DNA from 3 places in the Paenibacillus sp. FSL R5-0713 genome. Region 1 is predicted to be linked to each of the others. Evidence: riboswitches for the same ligand, from Rfam matches in the RefSeq annotation. Region 1 holds a riboswitch; each other region holds the start of a gene.

Region 1 (4,286 bases):
AATGCAATTTTTCTCGCTACTGGGCCAACAATGAAGGACTCTACCAGAAAAGCGATGACAAAACACAATAGGAATTGAAACAGGATCTCAAGCGGGGACAACTTGCCAAGTATCCCAGTGTGCCACAAATTGAAAGTCATCATCACCAGGACCATTCCTGTACACATCATTAAGCCGAAAATAATTTGTTCCTTCTTGCTCGTTGGCAATTCTCTCATCCTCTCTGTTTACCTTCGTAATTATAGAGATGATGACCCCCACCACATAAGTGAACATTCCGTGAACAAATCTGATTTTCAAGTTTTGATAAACCGGAGAAAAAGTTAAGCTCAAGAGAATACGATTTTTTTCTACAACATAAATTTCCAGAGAAAAGACAGTTTGGATAACGCTGTGATTGCTATTCGTTTGAAAATAGAGCCTTTCTGATTCGTAGATTCTGCTGGATGTTCATCTTTAACCGCAAGTGTACTATGTGCACGTTTGATATCCATAGCCTCTGTAAGTTGGTTGGCGAATGCAGAACCGGAAATGACCACAGCGGATTCGGTATTTAGGAAGGCAGATCTGGGATCAAGATTATACGAACCAACCATGCTGAGGTAATCATCCATGACAAATGATTTGCCGTGTATGGAATAAGGGCCTTCGTATTCATATATGGCCAGACTGGTATCAAGTAACCGTTCCTTAGAGCTTAAGTATCCCGCGAAAGCCAAAGGGTTAGGGGTCTGCTGGATTGAATTGGTTAGCATGACCCATTCTGCTTTTGGATTCATCGACAGATGTACTGCTTTCTCCATTTTTTTGGTGGGAATGGCATATGGCGTCTGAAGGTACACTTTCGAGTTTGCTTGATTGGCGAAATGAACAAATGTCCTCCACATGATCGGGTCTTTATACAGCCTTTTGATTGGATTGTGAATGAAAGCAACGTGGTCGGAATGAAGCGCTCCTTGAACCCATTCCTTTGGCAACACTTTAACAAAAGGATCGCTCTGATCTTGTGCTTCTTTATATAACTCAGCCAGTTGAGCCAGCTCTTTTAACCCTTTTGCATGATGCTGACGTTTTGCATGTTTTTCTGGTTTGGTGAATGGATGGTTCCATAACTGATCTAGATATTGTTTCATTTCAACAACCGTGCTGTTCGTATTATCGTTTGCATTGTAAACAAGGACATCGCGATCAAAAACATAGTCTTTTGGGGGTTGCAATGCCATATATTTATCACCAATATTTTGGCCGCCAATGATGCCATATGTGTTGTCGACAAGAAGGATCTTGTCATGCAGACGATTATGCCATGTCCATGGCATAAATAGGTGGAGTGGTTCATAATATCTTAATTCCACATTGGGATGAGCTGCAATGGCATCTGGAATATCACGCAATTCTCCGCGCATGCTGTGAAAAATCCCGTCTAAAATGATTCGAACTTGAACCCCCCGATCAGCCGCATCGAATAAAGCAGCAAAAAAAATCTGAGATGTTTTTCCTTTTTGAATGGAGTAATAGGCCAGGTCGATGCTTGTTTTTGCCTCTCGAATGGTCTGGATTCTCACCTGTCCCGATTGAAAGCCGTCCTCCAGGAGCATAACGCGATCTGTTGTACTTCCTTCTGTTAACGATTTTTGCATATCCGTATTTTCGATAGCAGATGGAGACGGAACCAAAAATAAAAGGTAGGCTGTGAAAAAAACGTAGGCACTATAACACAGAATCATTGCGATTATGGTTTTAAGGATCATTCAGTACTCCCCCATTTTTATGTAAAAGTATTTATTGGTATAGCAGTACTATCTCCTTTTGTACCTAAATTATGTTGTTTAAATGAATCAAGCTGCTCGGCTCAAGGCCAAACGATCAAAAACTAAAGCGGCTTAGAAGCAAATAGACGATGACCGGAAATCCGTTCCCATCCAGTTCCTGACTGGACACGACTGGGCCTCTGGCCTATAATTACACCTAGTAATGCCCGTAACTTCATAGTTTCCCAGGGGAGTCGGAATTGGCCGGCTGAGAGTGTATCCCACCAAGATACTAACCCTTAGACCTGATCTGGATCATGCCAGCGTAGGAATCGGAGTATATCGAAATGGCACAGCCCTATGGCTGAACGCCACCTCTCTAACGCCTGCACGCGTCCCGGATTACGGGGCGCTTTTTTAATGTTCTTTTATATAGCCAGAGAGCTAAAAAAAGTGACGTTATCCGGATCATAGCTGGTATAAATCTGTCGATTTATGCAAGAAGCTTGGATATGAAGCCAAGGAGTACCCGTGCCACTGGCCGGACATACCGAAGGAGAGAATCACAGATGAAATGGCGTAAAACAATGGGACTGTTGCTCTTATGTGTACTACTGGTGACTGTGGCCGCATGTGGCGGTAAAGAAGCTGCCCCGGCTGAACAGAACGGCAGCACGAATACGGAGAGCAGCAATGAAGGTGACAACGCAGCCCTCAAGGATGTTAAAGTGGTGCTCGACTGGACACCAAATACGAATCATACCGGCTTGTATGCGGCCGTAGATCAAGGTTTTTATAAGGCTGAAGGCTTGAATGTGGAGATTGTTCAGCCAGGTGCCGGCGGCGCCGATACGATGGTTGCTTCCAATGAAGTGCCATTTGGCGTAAGTTATCAGGAAAGTGTAACTCAAGCCCGTACACAAGGGGTTCCACTCGTCTCCATCGCAGCAGTTATTCAGCATAATACATCCGGATTTGCTGCTCCGGCAGATCGGAATATTAAATCACCGAAAGATTTTGAAGGCAAAACTTATGGCGGCTGGGGTTCCCCAGTGGAAGAAGCCGTGATGCAATCCATTATGGAAGGCGAAGGCGCCGACGTATCCAAAGTGAAAAACATTAACATGGGTGACGCTGACTTTTTCACCGCTGTAAAACGGGATATTGATTTCGCGTGGATTTTCTACGCTTGGACGGGGATTGAAGCTGAACTACGCGGAGAACCGATCGACATGTTATATGTGAAGGATTATTCAGATGCACTGGATTACTACACGCCTGTTCTCGTAACGAACGAGCAGACCATTCAGAACGACCCTGAGTTGGTGAAAGCATTCCTGAAAGCCACTTCAGAAGGATATCAATACGCAATTGATCATCCCGAAGAAGCAGCGAATATCCTGATCAAGGCCGTACCGGATCTGGACAAGGAATTGGTACTGGCAAGCCAGAAATGGCTGAGTCCGAAGTACACGGATGACGCCCCGCGCTGGGGAGAACAGAAACAGGAAGTGTGGCAGAACTACACCGACTGGATGTTTAGCAAAAAACTGCTGGATGAACAGGTTGACGTGAGCAAAGCATATACGAACGCGTTTTTACCCCAATAAAATATCTCATATAAAACGAACTTAATATTTACACGAGGACGGAGAGGACAGAAATAACGTGAAAAAGCGAAGCGGTCGCCTTTATCACCGGATTTTCCCTTTAGAGAAAGGGAATCAAAAAAATCTGGGGATAACAGCGATTGGAAGGTTATTCTGTCATCGAAGTGGCAAGTGTAACCGTTATTAGTTCATTTTATATATCACGAAAGGAGCCGTGATCTCTCATGGCAAGCACATTACTTAGCATTCAGGTTATTCCAAAAACGCCAAATGGCGAGAACTCATATCCTTATGTAGATCGCGCCATTGAAGTTATTCAGCAATCTGGCCTGAAATATCAGGTGAACGCGCTCGACACCACGATGGAAGGGGAACTGGAGGAACTGCTGGAGGTTGTCCGCAAAATGCACGAAGTACTCGTCGAGGCTGGCAGCCCAAGCATCATCTCCCAGATCAAAATCGCCCATAGCCCTACTGGCTTCAGCATGGATACCCTGACGGAGAAGTACCGCTAATGAATGCCTATTTCAAAAGTGTATGGCCGCCCTTCGTGGCGGTTATTCTCTTTATAGCGTTATGGCAGGGAGCTGTATCCCTGTTCCACATCGAGAAATGGATGCTGCCCGCACCGTCCGATATCGCCCGCGAAGCGGCATCCCAAGCGGAGCGACTGGGCATGCATGCCTCCGCAACCATTCAGTTAACCCTGATCGGATTCGCCGCTGGAACAGCGGTTGGATTACTGATTGCAATGGTGCTGCATTTGGTGCCTTTTCTCAAGTCAGCCCTGTATCCTTTACTTATTCTTAGTCAAAACATACCGACCATCGCGCTCGCACCGCTCCTGTTAATCTGGTTCGGATTCGGGCTGTTGCCCAAGCTGATTACCATCATATTAGTCTGCTTTTTCCCCGTTGCGGTGGCG
Region 2 (4,286 bases), 510 kb from region 1:
GATGAGTCCTGGCATGTCTTTCTTCCGTTGTAAGCCTGCCCCCCAGCAATGAGAATTCCACTTCTTCCGCGACGGTGTTGGTTACAAATTGAAACTCCGGGTTCTGAAAGACAAACGCAATCTGATCTGCAAGCTGTTCCGTTTTGCCAGAAGGCTGACCGTGCACCTCATAATGACCTGTTGTTTTCAGAATATTCATCAGAGATAACAACAATGAACTCTTGCCAGCTCCATTGGCCCCGACAATACCAATCCAATCTCCGTGCCATACCTTGGCCTGTTCCACCTGAATGAAAGGTGTTTTTCCACGCCATCCAGTGAACTGCTGCAAGTCCAGTGCAGGCTGATCGGCTAACGATACAGGCGATAAGGATGATACATGAGATACGGGGAAAATCTCCGTTGCATCAGATAAGCCAGACGACTGCTGTGCTTCCAAGGTTGAGATCCCCTGATTCTCACACGCTTGAAGCTCTCCATAAGTTCCCTCTTCTTCTTTTGTTACCCTCTCCTGCTCATGCTCTTCCCACACGCCTGGATACCAGATTCCATAATCCCTCAACTTGCTCCGTTCATCCGTGAATACCTGCTGTGCTGGCCCATCCGCCACAATCTTTCCTTCAGGTGATAAGACAATGATGCGGTCGACCATATCTACAATCTCGTTTATTTTGTGTTCAACGATGATGATCGTTTTATCACTGGCGATCCGTTTGACGGTATCCCACACCTGGGAAGTCCCCTCATCATCTAACAGTGCCGTGGGTTCATCCAAAAACAATACCTCCGGGTCCATGGCAAGCATCGAGGCAATCGCAAGACGTTGCTTCATCCCCTGAGACATGGACTGGATCAATACACGGTTCTGTTCCAAGGATAACCCCACTTGTTTCAGATAATATTTAATCAGAGCAGGCATCTCTTCACGCGGAATACTTCGGTTTTCCAGAACAAATGCGATCTCTTCATCCGTAAAGGACATGCAGAACTGGGTATCCGGATCTTGAAAGACCACTCCTGCTTTGACGGGAACCTGAATATCATCACATTTCATCGGAATTTCAACCGAACGAGGTATCAGACCGCTCAAGATTTGTAATAACGTCGATTTACCGGAGCCACTTGGTCCAAGCAGCAGCACTTTCTCCCCTTGACGCACAGAAAGAGACAAGCCTTGAAATACCAAGGCTTTCTCTCCCGGGAACTTGCATCTTAGATTCGTCACACTTACCGCCTGCGAATTCCCCTCTCCGCTCATCTAATCCAACGCCTCATAATCCTGTTTGGATACCGGTCTGAGTGAACGTGTTACACCAGTCAGTTCCAAAGCTTTGGCGAGATAATAAGCAAACACTCCTGCAATCAGGATGCTTCCGATGAAGCGGAAACCGATGAATAACGTATAATTCCAGGCCGAGAGTGAATCGATATAGCCATACTGATAATCCAGCAAAAGCGAGGCCGCTGCGGCTCCAATGGCTGCAAGACAAGTGACAAACAGATTGGTTTTACGATACAGGAATGCTGCGAAGAAGATCTCAGCTCCCAATCCTTGCAACAGACCATACACCAGTGTGGACATGCCCCATTCACTGCCCAGAAAAGCACTTACCGTTGAAGCCGCAACCTCGGCCAAGATAGCCACGCCTGGTTTACGAATGATGACAAATGCAAACGTGCCCGCCATAAACCACATGCCGTAAATCATCTGCTCCGCATGAACGCCGAATGGTTTCATCAAGTCATACGTAGGTCCCCATATCTTGTAAATCACCCCAAACACCACTGCGATTACGATGGTTACCAGAATATCCGTTAATTTCAATCGTTTGTTGCCTGTTGTTGTTGCCATGTTCTCTACGTCCTTCCTCTGTCCCCTGTGGGGTTGTAAAAGTGTGTGTTCAAAAAGACTGGTTGAACAACCTCTAAAAATAAACAAAAAAAGCCTCCCCGGTTCCGGGCAGGCCTAACACGCAGTATACAATCCTCACAATGATGTATTGGGTGGATGTCGAAAATACGGAATATCAACCATCCCTCTCCGCCATGGCAGATACACCACCACAGTTCAAAAAGGTCTGTAGTTCATCCACGTTCATTCCTACACTTCACCCTTACATATTGCAAATCCATGTTCTCTACGCTGGCATTACCCAGATCAGATGTACGGTCAGCGGCACAAGGCCACTCTCTCAGCCCAACTTCATTGAGCTCCCGGTTCACTTATTTCATTGCTTCTAATGTACATCAGATGGGTATTTGTGGCAATCCCCAGAAGTATCACCATGCTTCATTTGGGGTATATGAACAGGGGATATCTATTGTACACTTTCCATAATATGAAACATTTAGGTTATGTAGTCCGTCTGAAATACTAGAAGGGAGATTGATAGTAATGAAAATGTATAACTCTGCTTGGCAGCTCAAAACATGGAAAATGATCCTTGCCGCTTCGATACTTACCGCAGGTACGGCACCTGCCTTACTCTCATCCACTGTGGCGGAAGCCGCGGCAACTGAACCTAAACCGACAGCTTATATTAACAATGTTCAAGCTCAATATGAAGTTGTCATCCGGCAGGGGACCATGTACGTGGCATTGACTGAGCTTCAATTCCTCGGCAACTATACGTTTGGCTACAATAACAAAACAAAAGAGATCAGCATTAGCACAGGCAGCGATAATTATGTCCTTAAACCTAATAGCAAGACAATGAAGAAAAATGACCAAAATGCAACATTGTCTTCCGCCCCGATTCTGGTGAATGGTAAAGCGATGCTTCCGCTCCGTGCCATTGGTGAGGCTTTTGGTACGAAGGTGCAGTGGAATCAGAAGGCCAAGGAAGCCTACATTTACACTACCGATGCTACGATTGTAAAAGAATATAACAGTTCTGATCTGACTGTGGCGCGCGAAGCCGCACTTCATCTGCCACGCTTCTCTGAACTCGGACAAACACGTCTGGATATTCGCAACCCTCTGGGTCCGGTGGATTCCTCCATTAAATACATTTTTGAAAAAGGCAAAAAAGATCGTTTCTTCGTTGTGGAGGATAACGATCTGGTCAGTTATTATGTTCTTAAAAATGGAAGTGCACTGCTGCGATGGCAGGCCAACATCAGCAATAATGCAGGAACTATCGGTGACCTGTTCTTTATTAAAACCAAAGCCGTTGCTGAAGCAGGAACTCGTCCTTCCGTAGCAGGTCAAACACTCGTATCATTCAAGTACTCTCGCATGCTTGAAGAAACCTCATATGAGGTCATAAACAAGTTGGGCTCCACGGATAGCGGTTCCGTTGCCCCCGAGCATGGCAAAGTCATCGTTGAGGTTCCGGGAGAGAAATAATATGTGCCTCCACAATGAAACATTACTCAGCAGAACTATACTATGGTGACATCTGCATTACAAAGAGCGTTCCTCAAAGTCAGTGTGACAATGACCTTGGGACGCTCTTTTTTTGGCGTTATATTCCGGCTTACTTCCAATTAAGTGGAGCTTATATTTTTAACAACTCCAGCGATTGAGTCTCTCGTTTAATATTGGACATTGCCGGATTGACTGGTTTTACCTGAAGCAAATCCCTTGAACAGGGTTGGCACTTTGGAATAGCGGGTATTCGTAATTTTCCCTTGAGATACACTGCTATCTGTACGCATAATAGCATCTTTCACATTGGAAATATTGGAGTTATCCAGCGTCATGTTAACTGCGAAGGTCGTTCCACCATTTTGACGTACCAGCTTGCCGATATCATCTGCACGGAAATTTTTGATGTTAATCGTTCCGGCTGCATTGATCTGGAATACTTTATCATAGGCCTTATACGCCGCACCGCCGGTAATGTTGACCGTTCCGGCCGACTTCAATGTGAGTGCATCCTCACCCACATCCTCCCAGACTACATTTGATATATTACAGTTGCCATAACAGTGAACACCATCGGCAGCAGGGTATCCGATATTTACATTTTTGAGCGTAGCCCCTGCCTCCAGACGAAATACCGGTTTCTGATTCTCTGCTTGAGACCCGTCACCCAATGTGGAAGGATTGGCTACAAATGTTTTGCCTTGACCGTCATAAGTCGTGCCCGCTGGAACAATAATCGTTGAATTAACAACTGTAGGCGCAGCAGCAGCGGGAACCGCACCAAATATGGAAGCAACCAAACCAGCAGACAACAACAACGTCAACATTTTTTTCATTACTTTATTCCTCCCTTATTCTCTCGTTATGGATCGTGTACAAGCCTGTGCTTGTACTGAAAGTTCGCCAGAGGTGCACC
Region 3 (4,286 bases), 3.3 Mb from region 1:
GCTTAAGGATGCTTTCCTTCCGTTGCTTGAATTGGAAAAAGAAATGATGAATATTACGGACCAGATGGCAGATGCAGATCCAGATAAGCTGGAGCAGTTGCTGGAAGAGATGGGCGATATTCAGGAACAACTGGAACAGGGCGACTTTTATCTGATTGACGTAAAAGTTGAAGAGATGGCCAATGGTCTTGGTTTGTCTGCAATTGGTCTTGATCGAGATGTCGCAGCTCTAAGTGGTGGACAGCGCACCAAGGTACTGCTTGCCAAGCTTCTGCTCGAAAAACCTACAGCTCTGTTACTGGATGAACCGACCAACTATCTGGATGTTGAGCATATTGAATGGCTGTCACGTTACCTGAAGGACTACCCGCACGCATTTCTCTTAATTTCCCATGACACGGAATTCATGAATGAAGTCGTAAATGTCATTTATCATTTGGAATTTGCCAAATTAACGAGATATGCAGCGAACTATAACAAGTTCCTGGAGATGGCTGATATGAATAAAGCCCAGCATATTGATGCATACGAGAAACAGCAAGAGTACATCAAGAAACAGGAAGATTTCATTCAGCGTAACAAGGCGCGGGCTTCAACTTCAGGTCGTGCGAAGAGCCGCGAGAAACAGCTGGACAAGATTGAACGTATTGATCGCCCGGATGAAGCGGCTAAACCAACGTTCAAATTCAAGGATGCCCGCGCGAGTAGCAAAACGGTCTTTGAGGGCATTGATTTTGAAATTGGATATACCTATCCTTTGCTGCCCAAAATGACGATGACGATTGAACGTGGTGAGAAAATTGCCATTGTAGGCTGTAATGGTGTGGGTAAATCGACACTGCTGAAAACCATCCTCGGGAAAATATCTCCACTGAGTGGAAAGACCTTTTTGGGAGATTATCTCGAAACGGCCTATTTTGAACAGGAGGTTCGTGCTGGAAATATCACGCCGATCGAGGATGTCTGGAATGAGTTCTCACATTTGACTCAGAATGAGGTCCGGGGTCATCTCGCTCGCTGCGGATTAAAGAATGAGCACATTACTCGTCCACTCAACATGCTGAGTGGTGGAGAACAAGCCAAGGTTCGTTTATGCAAACTCCTGATGCGCGAAAGCAACTGGATTTTATTCGATGAGCCGACAAACCATTTGGATGTCACTGCCAAAGCGGAGTTGCAGCGTGCCTTGCAAGAATTTAAGGGAACGGTGTTACTGGTATCTCATGAACCTGATTTTTACGAGGGTTGGGTCACCAAAACATGGAATGTCGAAGAATGGTCTGAGAAAAAATAGACGATTCAAGACCGTGTTTAGACCATGTTTAACAGAAATTACGGTGACAAAAAAATCCGTCTATGGTAACATAGGCTACAACTTCATATGAACACTAGGGGGGCCGCACGATGCGGCTGAGATGGAAGAATGCGATTCCGGACCCTTTGCACCTGATCTGGATCATACCAGCGTAGGGAAGTGGCGAGCGCGTTTCAGTGAATGACGTGAGCAAACGGCAACTCGAAAAGATTTCAACCGTCTGCTTAGCGAATTGAAACATGCAGTTGCGTGTATAACGTTATGGCTATAGGTCTACAGCTGTACTGCACGAAATGAACTGTATGCATCAGTCAGTGATCTGATCCTATAATTCATACGCAGCCACTCCCCTACGGGAGTGGCTTTTTTTGTGTTTTCATAGCATTCACGCCTGGAAGGAGAGGGAGGGTACCGCAATTTTTCATAAGCATGTTCACGAATCATTTGAATTGCATGTTGTATCTACGGGGGCAGGAGATCGAGCATCTTTTGTAAAAGCAGCCAAGGACGTTTGGCCATGGGTGGACTATATTCACATACGAGAGAAACAACTTACATGTCAAGACAAGATCGGCTGGGCTGAAAGTCTGCGTAATGTTAATATTCCATCTTGTCGCATCGTTATCAATGGTTCAGAACTGCCTTCACAGAATGATCTCTATGGCGGTGTTCATTGGGGGCAAGATGCGATACGTAAATACAACCCTGCTGTCATAAGCAAAATGCAGCGACTTCGTCTGGGTGTATCTGTTCATTCCATCGATGAGGCAAAAATCGCTGAAGAACAGGGAGCTGATTACCTTTTCTTTGGGCATGTCTTCGCGACCAACAGCAAGCCAGATCTAGAACCAAGAGGATTATATGCTCTTGATGAAGTATGCAGAGGTGTCTCCATTCCTGTCATCGCGATCGGAGGCATAGAGCCGGGAAATATTCAAGCGATTCGCGCTACAGGGGCACAGGGAGTTGCCGTGATCTCAAATGTATGGTCGAGCGATTCCCCGGATCGGGCAGCTGCATCACTAAGGCAGGCTATCGTTGCTACAGGAAGTCTAAGCCGGTGAAAGGAGATGAGAGGATGAATGAGATCGTAACGGGTCAGAACAGGAATCATTTCAGTCATCAACTGAACTCTGAAACGGAATCAAGAAGCAAAAGTTTAACTGATAATCCGGATAAGATTCATGCAGAAACCATTATTGTAGGCGGAGGTGTTGTTGGTTGTGCCATTGCGTATGAGCTTGCTTCCCGGGGACAGGATGTTTTGTTGCTGGAGCATTCCGCAATTGCGGGAGGCACTTCTTGCGCAGCGGCTGGAATGCTTGCGCCAGATAGTGAGGATTTTGCTCATCCTTTGATGGCTAAGCTTGGCAGGCAGAGTAGACAGTTACTTATTGAGCAACAAGTGCTAATGGATACCCTTAGTGGGGTAGAGGTTGGGCTGCAACGCCGTGGATTCTTGACCCCTTTTCGATCATACAGTGAATTAAACCGCTATAAGAACAATCGAAATTCCGGTTTGTCTGCTGATGAGGTGTGGTGGGATCGTTCGGTTGTGCAACAGGAGGCATCGTGGCTTAACAGAGATACATACGGAGCCTACTACAGGCCATACGAGAGTGAAATCCTTCCTGTCCATCTAACTAGGGCATATGCGGAATCTGCTCAAGCCATGGGAGCTCGGTTTATAGAGGACATACAGGGTATACGTGTACAAACAAACGAACACGGCGTGCAGGGGATCACCACATCGATCGGTGAGATAACGTGCAAACATGTCGTTATAGCGGCTGGATTACAGAGTGAAGCATTGATGAGACATGTGAATCTGAGCTTACCTGTGTGGTCGGTAAAAGGAGAAATAGCTGCCGTTCAGTTCTCAGATGAACATGCAGGGTACAGACCTGACAGAACGGTTTATGCAGAGGATGTCTATATTGTTCCCAAAGCCAATGGCGAAGTTTGGCTCGGGGCAACCAGTCTGCCGGGCAGAACGGATTTGAATGTTTCTGTACAGGGTGTTCAGAAGCTGCTAACAGCGGCTACCCACTGGGTACCCGGGATGAAAGAAGCGCAATTTAAGCGAGCGTGGGCAGGTGTAAGACCGGCAACGCCAGATGGGCTGCCTTATATAGGTGCATGCAAGAGTATACCTGGACTGTTCGCTGCCTTTGGGCATTACCGTAATGGTATTTTGCTAAGTGCGATAACAGGCAGGCTTATCGCGGAGTTAATCACTGGCAAAAGCTCAGAAGAACTCGGAATTGAAGTGCTGAATCCAGAGCGTTTGAACAGAAAGGGAGTGGTGCAGTGAATATCATTGTTAATGGACAACGGATGGAGATTGAAGACAGATTAAATCGTGTGGATAAACTGCTCCAATCGTTTGACCTGCAAGTCAAGACTGTAGTTGTCGAGCTGAACAGGCATATCTTAACGCGTGAGTATCACGAGTCAACGGCATTAAGAGAAGGCGATCGAATCGAGATTGTACATTTTGTAGGAGGCGGTTAATGATGTTGAACATTGGTAAATATACGTTTGAGTCCAGATTATTGCTCGGAACAGGCAAGTTTTCGGATTTTGAAGTGCAGAGTCAGGCTGTGGATGCTTCTGGAACGGAAGTTTTAACCTTTGCTGTTCGTCGTCTGAATCTTGAGGAACGTAACCAGAAGCATTTCCTGGATACATTGGATCTGGATAAATACACGCTTCTTCCGAATACGGCCGGGGCTTCCACTGCGGAAGAGGCAGTGCGGATCGCCGAGCTTGCGCGGGCTTCGGGACTTTGTGATATGATAAAAGTCGAAGTCATCGGAGATGGAAAGACATTGCTCCCAGATCCGATTGAAACGTACAAGGCTTGCGAAATTTTGGTTGAAAAGGGCTTCACCGTATTGCCTTATATTTCAGATGATGTCATTCTGGCCAAAAGGCTGCAATTGCTTGGCGTACATGCCGTAATGCCTGG

Evidence for each region. Region 1 has a riboswitch for thiamine pyrophosphate ahead of MKZ12_RS02315 (ABC transporter substrate-binding protein). Riboswitches for the same ligand answer to the same signal wherever they lie in the genome.
Region 2: another riboswitch for thiamine pyrophosphate. It lies ahead of MKZ12_RS04475 (ECF transporter S component); the one in region 1 lies ahead of MKZ12_RS02315 (ABC transporter substrate-binding protein).
Region 3: another riboswitch for thiamine pyrophosphate. It lies ahead of MKZ12_RS17570 (thiamine phosphate synthase); the one in region 1 lies ahead of MKZ12_RS02315 (ABC transporter substrate-binding protein).

What each region holds. Positions count from the first base shown of each region.
Region 1 is NZ_CP150229.1:478,570-482,855, reverse strand. Features, by position in the region: gene MKZ12_RS02325 (hypothetical protein) at 1-143, opposite strand, end outside; gene MKZ12_RS02320 (phospholipase D family protein) at 351-1,751, opposite strand; TPP riboswitch at 1,989-2,101, shown strand; gene MKZ12_RS02315 (ABC transporter substrate-binding protein) at 2,321-3,361, shown strand; gene MKZ12_RS02310 (thiamine-binding protein) at 3,586-3,876, shown strand; gene MKZ12_RS02305 (ABC transporter permease) at 3,876-4,286, shown strand, end outside.
Region 2 is NZ_CP150229.1:989,154-993,439, reverse strand. Features, by position in the region: gene MKZ12_RS04480 (ABC transporter ATP-binding protein) at 1-1,258, opposite strand, end outside; gene MKZ12_RS04475 (ECF transporter S component) at 1,259-1,852, opposite strand; TPP riboswitch at 2,119-2,229, opposite strand; gene MKZ12_RS04470 (copper amine oxidase N-terminal domain-containing protein) at 2,396-3,349, shown strand; gene MKZ12_RS04465 (pectate lyase) at 3,538-4,206, opposite strand.
Region 3 is NZ_CP150229.1:3,967,611-3,971,896, reverse strand. Features, by position in the region: gene MKZ12_RS17575 (ABC-F family ATP-binding cassette domain-containing protein) at 1-1,294, shown strand, start outside; TPP riboswitch at 1,381-1,490, shown strand; gene MKZ12_RS17570 (thiamine phosphate synthase) at 1,684-2,379, shown strand; gene thiO (glycine oxidase ThiO) at 2,394-3,629, shown strand; gene thiS (sulfur carrier protein ThiS) at 3,626-3,829, shown strand; gene MKZ12_RS17555 (thiazole synthase) at 3,832-4,286, shown strand, end outside.